Regions from separate parts of the Streptomyces sp. NPDC047706 genome, predicted to be linked through region 2. Evidence: riboswitches for the same ligand, from Rfam matches in the RefSeq annotation. Region 2 holds a riboswitch; the other holds the start of a gene.
What was found. A riboswitch is a leader RNA that binds a small molecule or an ion and turns the genes downstream of it on or off. The one in region 2 is predicted to bind cobalamin.

Region 1 (6,982 bases), on a different contig from region 2:
GGACGGCCACTGATCTCCCTGATCACCGAGGACCCGGTGGTCGCCCGGCTGGCCTGGGAGACCACGCCCCTGGCGCTGCTGAGCATGGCACCGATGGTGTTCGCGATGACGCGGGGCTCACTGCTGCGGGCCGCGGGGGACACCCGGTCGGTCATGACCGCGTCCATCACCTCGGACTACACGCTCCTCATCCCGCTCGGCTGGCTCCTCGGCGTCCACCTCGGCCTGGGCCTGACCGGCCTCTATCTGGCCTGGACGGCATTCGCCCTGCTGCACGCCCTGCTGCTCCACCTGCGCTACCGGCGCCGGTTCCGGACCGGGGCGCGAACGCCGGACGCGGCTGTCCCGGGGTAGGGGTGACGGACTGATCTGTTCCGGGGCTCCACCGCATGCCGGGACGGCCCGGAAGGCGGCACCGCCGCGTTGAACGTTGGTGCCGCCCTCTGTCTGCGGTCGGCGCTGCGACCGTTGCGCCACTTCCTGCCGGCCCGGGCATCGGTCCCGACGAGCCGGCAGGCTTCCTCGTTGCTGTGGCCCTGCTGCACGAGCCGGAAGTGTTCACGCGCTCCCGGCTCGACTTCAGGAGGCGGGCAGCTCCGTGCGGACCGTGCGGGCCGCGGCCACCAGGTTCTCCAGGGACGCCCGGGTCTCCGGCCAGCCGCGGGTCTTCAGACCGCAGTCCGGGTTGACCCACAGCCGCTCGGCCGGGATCGCCCTGAGGCCGGTGCGCAGCAGTTCGGCGGCCTCCTCGGCGCTCGGGACGCGCGGGGAGTGGATGTCGTACACGCCGGGCCCGGCCTCGCGCGGATAGCCGTGCGCGGACAGTTCGCGGGCGACCTGCATGTGCGAACGGGCGGCCTCCAGGCTGATGACGTCCGCGTCGAGGTCGTCGATCGCCTGCACGATGTCCCCGAACTCGGCGTAGCACATGTGCGTGTGGATCTGGGTGTCCGGCCGAACGCCGCCGGTGGTGAGCCGGAACGCCTCCGTCGCCCACGCCAGGTAGGCGGCGTGGTCGGCCGAGCGCAGCGGCAGGGTCTCGCGCAGCGCCGGCTCGTCGACCTGGATGACGGAGGTCCCGGCCGCCTCCAGGTCGCCCACCTCGTCCCGCAGAGCGAGGGCGACCTGGCGTGCGGTGGCGCCGAGGGGCTGGTCGTCACGGACGAAGGACCACGCGAGCATGGTGACCGGCCCGGTGAGCATGCCCTTGACCGGACGGCCGGTGAGGGACTGGGCGTACGTCGTCCAGCGCACCGTCATCGGCTCGGGGCGGGAGATGTCGCCGGCCAGGATCGGCGGGCGGACGTACCGGGTGCCGTACGACTGGACCCAGCCGTGCTGGGTGGCGAGATAGCCGGTGAGCTGCTCGGCGAAGTACTGGACCATGTCGTTGCGTTCGGGCTCGCCGTGCACGAGGACGTCGAGGCCGGTCTTCTCCTGGAAGGCGATCACTTCCTGGATCTCGGCCTTGATGCGCTCCTCGTAGCCGGCGTCGTCGATCCGCCCGGCCCGCAGATCGGCGCGGGCGGCGCGCAGCTCGCCGGTCTGCGGGAAGGAACCGATGGTCGTGGTCGGCAGCAGGGGCAGGCCGAGGTGGGCGCGCTGGGCGGCGGCCCGCTCGGCGTAGGGCTGGGAGCGGCGGGCGTCGGCCTCCGTGACGGCGGCGGCGCGGGCGCGGACGGCCGGGTCATGGGTGATCGGCGAGCCGGCGCGGGACGCGAGGTCGGCACGGTTGGCGGCCAGCTCCGCCGTGACCGTGCCGGTGCCCTGGGCGAGGCCCCTGGCGAGAGTGACGACCTCGGCGGTCTTCTGCCGGGCGAAGGCGAGCCAGCGCAGGATCTGCGGCTCGATGTCCCGCTCCGCAGCGGTGTCCAGGGGCACGTGCAGCAGCGAGCAGGAGGCGGCCACGTCGACGCGGTCCGCCAGGCCCAGCAGGGTACCGAGGGTGGCCAGGGACTTCTCCAGGTCGTTGACCCAGATGTTGCGGCCGTTGACGACGCCGGCGACGAGACGCTTGCCCGGCAGACCGCCGACGGCGGCGAGGGCGTCCAGGTTGGCGGCGGCGGCCTCGGTGAAGTCCAGCGCGAGACCCTCGACGGGGGCCTTGGCCAGGACCGGCAGGGCGTCGCCGAGCCGGTCGAAGTACGAGGCGACGAGCAGCTGGGGCCGGTCGGGCAGGGCGCCGAGCTCGCGGTAGGCGCGGGCCGCGGCGTTCAGCTCGGCGGGCGTGCGGTCCTGGACGAGGGCGGGTTCGTCGAGCTGAACCCACTCGGCGCCCGCCGCGCGCAGGTCGGCGAGGACCTCGGCGTACACCGGCAGGAGCCGGTCCAGCAGAGTGAGCGGTTCGAAGTCCGCGGGGACGCCTGGCGCGGGCTTGGCGAGCAGGAGGTAGGTGACGGGGCCGACGAGGACCGGGCGGGCCGTCGGACCCAGGGCGAGGGCCTCCTTCAGCTCGGCGACCTGCTTGGTGGAGTCGGCGGCGAACACGGTGTCCGGACCCAGCTCGGGAACCAGGTAGTGGTAGTTGGTGTCGAACCACTTGGTCATCTCCAGCGGCGCCACGTCCTGGGTGCCGCGGGCCATGGCGAAGTAGCCGTCGAGCGCGTCGGCGGTGACGGCCTCCCGGTGCCGGGCGGGGATCGCGCCGACCATGACGGTGGTGTCGAGAACATGGTCGTAGTACGAGAAGTCGCCGGTCGGTACCTCGTGGATGCCGGCCTCGGCGAGCCAGCGCCAGTTGCCGGCGCGCAGCTCGGCGGCGGTGGCTCGGAGGGCGTCCGCGGTGACGCGGCCCTTCCAGTAGCCCTCGATCGCCTTCTTCAGTTCCCGGTTCTGACCCTGGCGGGGGTAGCCGTACACGGTGGCCCGTGCTGCCGCGGCTGCGGACTTCGATGTCACGGAGATCTCCTTCGCGAGATGAATCCCTGAGAACCCGGAGACGGGACGAGAACGCGAAGGGTGACGGACCGGACGGAAACGACCCCGCGCGGCACAGCGCGGTCGTCCGCCTGGTATGTACGCCGACCCGCCCTCGAGGTCACCGGGATGTCCGCGCACGAGGGTTCGCGCGCGGGCAGTTGGCAGGTCTTCGGACTCGCGGGCACGCCTCGTGTCGTACGAGACACCTACTGGCCGTCGCTTCCCAGGCCCTCTTCCTCGGGCCCAGTGCGTGTGACGGCGGTCGTTCCCACTCACCGCTGCGGGGCAGTCCCGGATTCCCACCGGGTTCCCTCTTGCGACGCATCCCGCCTGGCGGACGGGGCGAACCAGCTGCGCGCACCACCCTACGCGGCGTCGCGCGGGCGGGGAGGGCAGGTCCGGCATTCGGATGGTGAAGTCGGACACGGAGACGTCACGCACCGCGCGATGCCCGGGAACCAACCGCCCTCCGCTTCCGACACCTGTTCAGGAGCGAGGAGGTGGCATGGAAGGACTGGACGTCGTGATGCGCGAAGTCGCCTGCCGGCACGGCCGCGTGGAGGCCGTGCGGGGCGTCGACCTCGACATCGCGGCCGGCGGGCGGGTGGCGCTGACCGGTACCAACGGCTCGGGCAAGACCACGTTGCTGCGGGCGGTGCTCGGCCTGCACCGCCGGGCCGGCGGCCGGATCCTGGTGGGCGGCCGGGACACCCGCAGCGCGGCCGAGTGGGCGTGGCGGCGCCGGGCGTGCGCGTGGATTCCGCAGAAGCCGGCGGCTGGCCGTTTCCCGCTGCTGGCCGGGGAGTTGCTGGCCAGTGGCGGTGCCAGGGCCGAGGCGGTCGAGGCGGCGGCGAAGCTGGGCGTCGGGCAGCTCGTGGACCGGCCGTTGCACACCCTGTCCGGCGGCCAGTTGCAGCGGATGTACCTGGCGCGGGCGGTCGGCTGTGTCGCCGCGGGCGCCGGCGTGCTGCTGGCCGACGAACCCACCGCGGCACTCGACTTCGCCGGGCAGGAGGAGGCCGCCGACGTGCTGCTGTCCCTGCCGGTGACCGTCGTGGTCGTCACCCACGACCGGGCGCTGGCCGACCGCTGCGACCGGGTGCTGGAGATGGCCGCGGGCAGTCTGCGGGAGGTGCGGTGACCGCCCTGGCCGCGGCCGACGTCGGCCAGCTGCTGCAACTCGTCCCGGTCCAGCGTGCGGGTGCCGCCCTGCTGCTGGCGGCCGTGGGCCTGCCCGTGGTGGGCGTCGTGATCGTCGGCCTCGACATCATGCCGGTGCGGTTCGCCATGATGCATGTGGCGCTGCTCGGCATCGCGGTCGGTCTGCTGACCGGGCTCGACCCGATGCTGTGCGCGCTCCTCGCCTGCGCCCTCGCCGGAGCCGGGGTCGCGCCGCTGGCCCGCACCCCGGACGGGCTGTCGGGGGCGATGGGCCTGCTCATGAGCCTGGCGATCGCGGCGGCGCTGCTCGTGCTGGCGGTCTCCGGGGTCAACGCGGCGGGCGCGTTCGCCCTGCTGTGGGGATCGATCCTCTCCGTGGACACGGCCGACCTGTGGGTGATCGGTGCCCTGGCCGTCGCCGTCCCGGCCCTGTTCTGGTGGCGGCGCCGCGACCTCGCCCTGCTGCTGTACGACCGTGAACTGGCCCTGTCCTCGGGCGTCCGGGTCGAGCGGCTCACCCTGGTGCTGCTCGTCCTGGTCGCGGTGGCCGTCGCCGGAGCCATCAAGCTCACGGGCGCGCTGCTCGTCGACGCCCTCACCTTGCTGCCCGCGCTCGCCGCCCGCCGCCTCGGCACCTCCCTGAAGTCCATCACCGCCTGGGCGGTCGGCATCGGAGTCGCCGTGAACCTCACCGGGTTCCTCGTCGCCCTCCGCTTCGACTGGCCGCCCGGGCCCGTCCTCGTCCTCACCGCCGGCGTGGTCGTCCTCGCCGTCCATCTCATACCCGAACGGAGAATCAGCTCATGGCGCGCACCCGCGTCCGCAACTCTTCCCTCCTCGCACTGACCCTCGCCGCGGGGCTCGCCCTGACCACGACCGGCTGCGGCGGCGACACCGGGTCCGGTTCCGCGTCGACCGCGCCGCCGGCGTCGTCCGGGGCCAAGGACTCCTCGCCGGTGGTCGTCGCCACCACCACCTGGGAGGCCGCCCTCGCCAAGGCGGCCGGCGCCGGGGACGTCGAGGTCATCGTCCCGCAGTCGGTGCAGCACGCCCCCGACTACGACCCCAAGCCCTCCGACCTCGCGGCGGTGGCGGACGCCGACTACGTGCTCTACGCGCCCTTCGAGCCGTACGCCGCGAAGATCAAGGAGGCGGCCGGGTCCGACGCCGAGCTGGTCGAGGTCGCTCTCGACAACGACGCGGACAAGGCGAAGGCCGAAGTCGCCCGTCTGGCCCAGCTGTTCGGCACCCAGGACGCCGCCGCGCGGTGGACCGCCTCCTTCGACTCGCAGTACGCGGCGCTGCAGAAGGGCCTGAAGGCCAAGTGGCCGCAGGGGAAGCGGCCCACCGTCGTCGCCCAGGTGTTCACGACGTGGGCGGCGAAGCTGGCGGGCGCCGAACTCGCCGGCACCTTCGGGCCCGAGGCCGTGACGGCGAAGCAGCTGTCCGAGCTGTCGAAGACCAAGCCCCGACTCGTCCTGGACAACGCACACATGACGACGGGTACGGTGCTGCCCGACTCGGGCGCGGAGCAGGTCGAGATCGTCAACTACCCGGGGACGGACCTGGACCTGCTGGCGGTCTACCGTCAGGCGGCGAAGACGGTGGAGACGGCGATGGCCGCGTCGTAGCGGCTTCGCGTCACGCACCGAGGGGGCCGCCCGCGCCGGACGGCCCCCACTGTGCGTGGCGGACTCAGCTTGCCGGGGCCAGCGGCTGCTCCGGGCCCGGCTGTGCGGCGAATCGTTCCCGCAGTACGGCACGGTCCGGCTTGCCCGCCGGGGTGAGCGGCAACTCCGCGACGACCAGCAGGCGTTCGGGGTGCTTGCGCCGCTCCAGCCCCCGCTCGTCGAGGTGGGCGCACAGCTCGTCGAGCGCCGGTGCCCGGCCCTCGCGCGGCACCACGCACGCCGCGAGCCGCTCGCCCATCAGCGGATCGGGCACGCCGACGCACACCACGTCCCGGACCAGCGGATGGCTCGCCAGCGCGATCTCCACCTCCGCCGGGCTGATGTTGGCCCCGCCACGGATCACCACGTCCTTGAGCCGGCCGACGATCCGCAGGACACCGTCCTCCTGGAGCAGCCCGAGGTCGCCGGTGCGCACCCAGCCGTCGTCGGTGCGGTAGCGGGCGTCCAGCTCCGGGGCGGCCACGTAGCACAGCGGGGTCATCGGGCCGCGGGCCACGATCTCGCCGACCGTGCCGCTGGGCAGCTCCCGCAGTTCGCGGGTACCGGGCGAGGCGATGCGGATGTCGGCCACGCGCGGGTCGGGGTGGCCCGCGACGACGCCCGGCCCGTCACCCCCCAGCACCTCGGCGGCCAGCCCCGTATGGCAGTTGACGCCGTCGGCCGAGCCGTACAGGTTGACGACCGGGCAGCCGAAGACGCGCCCCGCCTCCTCCGCCGTGGCCTCGTCCAGCGGGGAGCCGCCGACCACGAGGGCGGTGGGCGGGGTGAACTTCGGGTGGTCCCCTTCGGCGACACGGTCGAGCATCATCCGGATCATGGTGGGCACGCCGAGGACATGGGTCGGCTCGTGCTCGGCGAGGGCCTGGAGAGCGGCCTCGGGCGTGAAGTGCTCGAGCAGCACGAGGGTGCCGCCGTGCCGGGCGAGCGCCACGGCGGTGCCGTTGCTGCCGAACGCGGAGGCCAGCGGCACCAGGAACAGGCAGCGCGGCGGCTGCCCGCCGGTCATCAGGGAGGCGAGGAAGTTGCCGCGCCCGCCCGCCAGCGCGTTGTGCGAATACGCCACCATCTTCGGTTCCGCCTCGGAGCCGGACGAGACGAGGATGCGCGCGGCGGAGTCCGGGTGGGGTCGGGCCGGGGCGAAGGTCTTCGGGTCCGTGCGCAGCAGCTCGGACAGTGCCACCGCACCCTCGGGCGCGGTGCCGGGCCCGGCG
Region 2 (6,982 bases):
CCGTCGACGAGGACGGCGGCCACGTTCTGGAGCATGTGCCCAGTGTGCCCCAGCGGTGGCAGTAAATCGAGGGTCTACGGCAGTCCTGCCACTGTCGGTAAGGAGTATCCGGCGTGAGAGTGGTGTCCATGAACGCGAACCAGATCGAAGCCCTCATCGGAATGCTGGCCGTGGCCGGACTCTTCGCGGTCATGGTCCTCCCCGCCCTCCTCGGCATCGCGCACGAGCGACGCGTCGGCCGGGAGATCAGGGAGGCCCAGGACCGCTTCGGGGAGAAGGAGGATCAGAAGTCCTCGTCCAGGTCGACCGTGCCCTCCACGGCGACCTGGTACGCGGAGGGACGCCGCTCGAAGAAGTTGGTCAGCTCCTGAACCCCCTGCAGCTCCATGAAGGAGAAGGGGTTCTCGGAGCCGTGGACCGGGGCGAAGCCGAGGCGCGTCAGGCGCTGGTCGGCGACGCACTCCAGGTACTGCCGCATCGAGTCGGTGTTCATGCCCGGGAGGCCGTCACCACAGAGGTCGCGCGCGAACTGCAGCTCGGCCTCGACGGCCTCCCGCAGCATGTCGGTGACCTGCTGCTGGAGCTGGTCGTCGAAGAGGTCCGGCTCCTCCTTGCGGACGGTGTCCACCACGTCGAACGCGAAGCTCATGTGCATGGTCTCGTCGCGGAACACCCAGTTGGTGCCCGTCGCCAGGCCGTGCAGCAGACCCCGGCTGCGGAACCAGTAGACGTACGCGAAGGCGCCGTAGAAGAACAGGCCCTCGATGCACGCGGCGAAGCAGATGAGGTTGAGCAGGAAGCGGCGGCGGTCGGCCTTGGACTCCAGGCGGTCCAGCTTCTCGACCTCATTGATCCACTTGAAGCAGAACTCGGCCTTCTCGCGGATGGACGGGATGCTCTCGACGGCGTCGAAGGCCGCCGCCCGGTCCTCCGGGTCGGGGAGGTAGGTGTCCAGCAGGGTCAGATAGAACTGGACGTGCACCGCCTCCTCGAACAGCTGGCGGCTCAGGTAGAGCCGTGCCTCGGGGGAGTTGATGTGCTTGTAGAGCGTCAGCACCAGGTTGTTCGCCACGATCGAGTCGCCCGTCGCGAAGAACGCCACGAGACGGCCGATCAGGTGCTGCTCCTCCGGCGAGAGCTTCGCGAGGTCGGCGACGTCCGAGTGGAGGTCGACCTCCTCCACGGTCCAGGTGTTCTTGATGGCGTCCCGGTAGCGCTCGTAGAAGTCCGGGTAGCGCATCGGACGCAGAGTCAGCTCGAAGCCGGGGTCGAGAAGGTTCTGGGAACGGGTGGACATTACTGGCAGGCCTCGCAGGACTCGGGGTTTTCCAGGGAGCAGGCGACCGCTTCGGGATCGGGCGTCGCCTGTACGGGGATGGTGGCTCGCTCTTGTGCCTGGGCCGCGCGGGCGATCCGGGTCGCCGGGCGCGAGCGCAGGTAGTACGTCGTCTTCAGGCCCGACTTCCAGGCGTAGGCGTACATCGAGGAGAGCTTGCCGATGGTCGGCGTCTCCAGGAAGAGGTTCAGCGACTGGGCCTGGTCGAGGTACGGGGTCCGCGCGGCCGCCATGTCGATGAGCCCGCGCTGCGGGATCTCCCAGGCCGTGCGGTAGAGCCGCCGCACGTCCTCGGGGATCCAGGCGAACTCCTGCACCGAGCCGTTGGCCTCGCGCAGCGCCTCACGGGTGCGCGCGTCCCAGACGCCGAGCGCCTTCAGCTCCCGCACCAGGTAGGAGTTGACCTGGAGGAACTCGCCGGACAGCGTCTCACGCTTGAAGAGGTTCGAGACCTGCGGCTCGATGCACTCGTACACACCGGCGATCGAGGCGATCGTCGCGGTGGGCGCGATGGCCAGCAGCAGGGAGTTGCGCATGCCGACCGCGGCGATCCGCTCGCGCAGGGCGGCCCAGCGCTCCGGCCAGGCAGGCTCGACGCCGTAGTGGTCGGGGTGGAGCACACCGCGGGCGGCGCGGGTCCTGTCCCACGCCGGCAGCGGCCCGTTGCGCTCGGCGAGGTCGGCGGACGCCTCGTACGCGGCGAGCATGACGCGCTCGGCGATGCGGGTGGAGAGGGCCTTCGCCTCGGGTGAGTCGAACGGCAGGCGCAGCTTGAAGAAGACGTCCTGCAGGCCCATCGCGCCGAGGCCGACCGGACGCCACCGGGAGTTGGAGCGGCCCGCCTCCTCGGTCGGGTAGAAGTTGATGTCGACCACGCGGTCGAGGAAGGTGACGGCGGTGCGGACGGTCGCGTCCAGCCGCTCCCAGTCGATGCCGTCGCCCACGACGAACGCGCCCAGGTTGACCGAGCCCAGGTTGCACACGGCCGTCTCCCCGTCGCTCGTGACCTCCAGGATCTCCGTGCAGAGGTTCGAGGAGTGGACGACGTGGCCGGGCTCGGCGGTCTGGTTGGCGGTGCGGTTGGCGGCGTCCTTGAAGGTCATCCAGCCGTTGCCGGTCTGCGCGAGGGTGCGCATCATCCGGCCGTACAGCTCGCGGGCGGGCAGCGCCTTCTTCGCCAGGCCCTTCTCCTCGGCCTCGCGGTACGCGGCGTCGAACTCCTCGCCCCACAGGTCGACCAGCTCGGGCACGTCCGACGGCGAGAACAGCGACCACGGGGCGTCCGCGTTCACCCGGCGCATGAACTCGTCCGGGATCCAGTGCGCGAGGTTGAGGTTGTGCGTACGGCGGGCGTCCTCACCGGTGTTGTCCCGCAGCTCCAGGAACTCCTCGATGTCGGAGTGCCAGGTCTCCAGGTAGACCGCGGCCGCGCCCTTGCGCCGGCCGCCCTGGTTCACGGCGGCGACCGAGGCGTCCAGCGTCTTCAGGAACGGGACGATGCCGTTGGAGTGGCCGTTGGTGCCGCGGATCAGCGAACCACGGGAACGGATCCGGGAGTACGACAGCCCGATGCCCCCGGCGTGCTTGGAGAGCCGGGCGACCTGGTGGTAGCGGTCGTAGATGGAGTCCAGCTCGTCCAGGGGGGAGTCCAGGAGGTAGCAGGACGACATCTGGGGGTGGCGGGTGCCGGAGTTGAAGAGGGTCGGGGAGGAGGGGAGGTAGTCCAGACGGCTCATGAGCCCGTAGAGCGCGGCGACTTCGTCCACCGACCGGGGGGTGTCGTCCTCGGCGAGGCCGGCGGCGACGCGCAGCATGAAGTGCTGGGGCGTCTCGACGACCTTGCGGGTGATCGGGTGCCGGAGCAGATAGCGGCTGTGCAGCGTGCGCAGGCCGAAGTAGCCGAAGCGGTCGTCGCCGGCCGGGTCGATCAGGGCGTTCAGACGGTCGGCGTGCAGGCGTACGAAGTCGGCCGTGCGGTCGGCGATGAGGCCTTCCCGGTGCCCCACGGCGACGGACTCCGTGAAGGTCGTGACGCCCTGGGAGGCGGCCTCCGCGGCGATGGAGACGGTCAGCAGCCGGGCGGCGAGCCGGGAGTAGGCGGGGTCCTCGGAGATCAGGCCGGCGGCGGCCTCCGTGGCCAGCTCACGCAGTTCGCTCTCGTCGGCCCGCGCGGAGCGGCCGCGCAGCGCGGCGGCGGCGACCCGGCCGGGGTCGGCGTCGGGGAGGTCGGCGGTCAGCTCGGCCAGGGTCCGCAGCAGCGCGGTTTTTGGACCGTCGGATTCCACTTCCACCGTTGTCGCTTCGGCCGGTGCGGCTGGCGCGATGGTCACGTGGGGCTCTCCCTCGCTCGGCACAGGGGCCTCGCCGAGGGCAGGGGGCAGCACACGAGCGCACGGGGCGTCGCGTCCACCGGCCCATTCCACGAGACCCGGACGTCAGGACACCCGGACCGGACGGCCGGGCGCACTGTCGGCAGGTCCTCGGACTGAACAGGCGTGCGCGCCCTGTTCAGGGCGGGTGCACGCAAGTACACCGTTGCGGGACAGTTCCGGATTCGCACCGGATTCCCCTGCGGCGACAGCGAGCATGAGCATACATCTAGTGCCGGGCGCCGAAGGCACCCCCATATGTTGTGTCGCCGACAACTTCAGAGCGTCAACTGGTAGGTGAGGAGCGTGATGTCGTCAAGGTGCGCGAGAGGGTTCCAGTCGCGCTCCGGAGTGCGCACGAAGCCCAGACGTTCGTAGATGCGGTGGGCTGTGTGCATGGTGCGCTGGGTGGAGAGGACGATGCCGGTGCAGCCGTCCGTGGTGCGTGCGCGGTCGATGCAGGCGCGCACGAGGGCCTCGCCCACGCCCCGGCCGCGGGCCTCCCGGGCGACGGCGAGCATACGGATCTCGGCCTCCGCGGGGCGGGCCACGTCGGCCATGGGGCCGCCGGACGGGACGAAGGTCACGCCGCCGAGGACGCGGCCGTTGTCTGCGGCCACCAGGACTTCGGCTGCGGCGGCTCGCTTGGCGACGTTTCTGAGTTCGCCGAGGTATTCGTCACTCTCGCCGAAGTCGAGCAGGCCGTCCTGGAGGTAGGCCTGGGCCGTGATGTCGCCGAGGGGGGCGTGGTCGGTGGGCAGTGCGGGGCGGATGACGAAGTCCATGGGGGGGAGTGTGCACGACAGCGGGCCGCCGTTGTGCTTGATGCCGGCGGCCCGCTGCGGGTGGTGGGGTGGCTGGTCGCGCCACGCGGCGGCGCCGCGTGGCGATACGGCCCCGCGCCCCTTGCGGGCGTTGTCTCGCGTTCTCTAGTGACCTGCCCCCGCGGTCGCCGGCGGCAGTTCCACCTGGACGCCCGGGTCGCCCGCGTCCGCCGTGTAGTCCCCGGGCTTGGTCTCGTCGACGCCCTCGGGGGCCTTCACGGCCTTCAGGACGAAGGTGAGGACCACCGTGACCACCAGGTTCAGGACGAACGCCGTGAGGCCGATGTAGCCGATCTCCCCGATGCCGGGGATCTCCGCCGACGAGCCGCCGAAGTGCTTCTGCGTCGGGGAGGCGACGCCGTACGCGGCGACCGTGCCGTAGATCATGCCGACCGCCCAGCCGGCCAGCAGGGCCCAGCGGTGGAACCAGCGCGTGAACAGGCCGCCGACCAGTGCGGGCATGGTCTGGAGGATCCAGATGCCGCCCAGCAGCTGGAAGTTGATGGCGACCGTCTTGTCCATGCCCAGGACGAACACGAGGGCGCCGACCTTCACCAGCAGCGACACCAGCTTGGAGACCTTGGTCTCCTGCGCGGGTGTGGCGTCCGGCTTGAGGAAGTCCCTGTAGATGTTGCGGGTGAAGAGGTTGGCCGCCGCGATCGACATGATGGCCGCCGGGACCAGCGCGCCGATGCCGATCGCCGCGAACGCGACGCCGGTGAACCAGTCCGGGAACATGTTCTCGAAGAGCTGGGGGATCGCCAGCTGGCCGTTCTCCACCTTGACGCCGGCCGCGATCGCCATGAAGCCCAGCAGACCCAGCAGACCCAGCATCAGCGAGTACAGCGGCAGGATCGTGGAGTTGCGGCGGATCACGTCCCGGCTGCGGCTGGAGAGCACGGCCGTGACGCTGTGCGGGTACATGAACAGCGCGAGTGCCGAGCCCAGTGCCAGCGTGGCGTACGTCCACTGCGAGGCGGCGTTCGGCACGAGCCCGCCCGCGCCGGCCGCCTCGTACTTGTCGCTCGCCGCGCTGAAGATGTCGTCGAAGCCGCCCAGCTTGATGGGGATGTAGATGATGGCGACGGCGATGACGATGTAGATCAGCGCGTCCTTGACGAACGCGATCAGGGCCGGCGCCCGCAGACCGGACGAGTACGTGTACGCGGCCAGTACGCCGAAGGCGATCAGCAGCGGCAGGTCCTTGATGAACCAGTTGGTGTCCTCGCCGCCGCCGATGCCCATCACGTCCAGCACGGCCTGGATGCCGACCAGCTGGAGCGCGATGTACGGCATGGTCGCGAGGATGCCGGTGACCGCCACCGCCAGGGACAGGCCCTTGGAACCGAAGCGGCCGCGGACGAAGTCGGAGGTGGTGACGTAACCGTGCTTGTGCGATACCGACCACAGGCGTGGCAGGAAGGCGAACATCAGCGGGTAGATGAGGATCGTGTACGGGACGGCGAAGAAGCCGGCCGCGCCCGCCGCGTAGATCGCCGCCGGCACGGCGACGAAGGTGTAGGCCGTGTAGAGGTCGCCGCCGAGCAGGAACCAGGTGATCCAGGTGCCGAACGACCGGCCGCCCAGGCCCCATTCGTCGAGGCTGTGCTCGTTCTCGGCCTTGCGCCAGCGCGAGGCCAGGAAGCCCATCACCGTGACGGCGAGGAAGAAGAGGAGGAAGACGGCGAGTGCGACGCCGTTCACGCCGTCCTTCATGCCCCGGCACCTCCCTGGGCCTTGCGGGCGCGCTGGTCACGCTGCCACAGCCAGTACGCGATCATGGTGAGGCCGGTGGAGATCACGACCCAGGCCATCTGGTACCAGTAGAAGAACGGGATCCCGATGAACGTCGGGTCCGTCTTCGCGTACGAGCTCACCCAGAGCATGGACACGAACGGTGCTATCAGGCAGAGGGCGACGACAACGCGCACAGGCGTCACCACCGGCCCTCTGGTCACATCTGGGGCTTTAGACATCGAACGGCTCCGTCCCCTCGCTGATCACCTGGTGTAACGCGCAGGCAATCTAGGTCACGGTGTCCCGTCACCGGAAGCCCTTGTTCAGATACCGGTACCTCAGCAGCGGCGAAAAGCCCTGCCGTGGGTCGTTTTCCCGCCGGTCCGTCCGCATCCGCTCGAACTCCCGCCGGGTGGGCACCTCGGCGTCGGGGTGGTCCGTGCGGACATACGCGACATGGCGGTCGTAGGCCGACTCGTCGGTCAGCTCACGGACGTACCGGCGACCCCGCCGGTCACCCGGCGCAGAGCAGTGCCGACGGTGGCACGGCGGACCTCCTCCTTCTCCTCCCGCGTGGCGATCAGGCCGGCCGGTGCCACGAGCTTCGACGCGACGTACGGCGCCTCGCTGGGCGTGGAGACGGAAGGACCGTGGGGCAGGTGGTGTGACCTGCGCCGTGCCGCGGGCAGGATCACGCCTCGGGCCGCCTGAGCCGG

Region 1: linked by a shared signal. The riboswitch ahead of metE (5-methyltetrahydropteroyltriglutamate--homocysteine S-methyltransferase) and the one ahead of ACGF8A_RS08180 (ribonucleoside-diphosphate reductase subunit alpha) in region 2 are both predicted to bind cobalamin.

Annotation. Positions count from the first base shown of each region.
Region 1 covers NZ_JBIDCW010000024.1:39,394-46,375, forward strand. Annotated here, with positions in the region: gene ACGF8A_RS25895 (MATE family efflux transporter) at 1-354, shown strand, start outside; gene metE (5-methyltetrahydropteroyltriglutamate--homocysteine S-methyltransferase) at 580-2,898, opposite strand; cobalamin riboswitch at 3,062-3,286, opposite strand; gene ACGF8A_RS25905 (ATP-binding cassette domain-containing protein) at 3,425-4,060, shown strand; gene ACGF8A_RS25910 (metal ABC transporter permease) at 4,057-4,926, shown strand; gene ACGF8A_RS25915 (metal ABC transporter solute-binding protein, Zn/Mn family) at 4,884-5,711, shown strand; gene ACGF8A_RS25920 (class I adenylate-forming enzyme family protein) at 5,776-6,982, opposite strand, start outside.
Region 2 covers NZ_JBIDCW010000005.1:190,057-197,038, reverse strand. Annotated here, with positions in the region: gene ACGF8A_RS08195 (GlxA family transcriptional regulator) at 1-35, opposite strand, end outside; gene ACGF8A_RS08190 (hypothetical protein) at 114-371, shown strand; gene ACGF8A_RS08185 (ribonucleotide-diphosphate reductase subunit beta) at 284-1,297, opposite strand; gene ACGF8A_RS08180 (ribonucleoside-diphosphate reductase subunit alpha) at 1,297-3,666, opposite strand; cobalamin riboswitch at 3,790-3,967, opposite strand; gene ACGF8A_RS08175 (GNAT family N-acetyltransferase) at 3,984-4,490, opposite strand; gene mctP (monocarboxylate uptake permease MctP) at 4,635-6,245, opposite strand; gene ACGF8A_RS08165 (DUF3311 domain-containing protein) at 6,242-6,505, opposite strand; gene ACGF8A_RS08160 (YbdD/YjiX family protein) at 6,573-6,752, opposite strand; gene ACGF8A_RS08155 (hypothetical protein) at 6,749-6,961, opposite strand; gene ACGF8A_RS08150 (GntR family transcriptional regulator) at 6,958-6,982, opposite strand, start outside.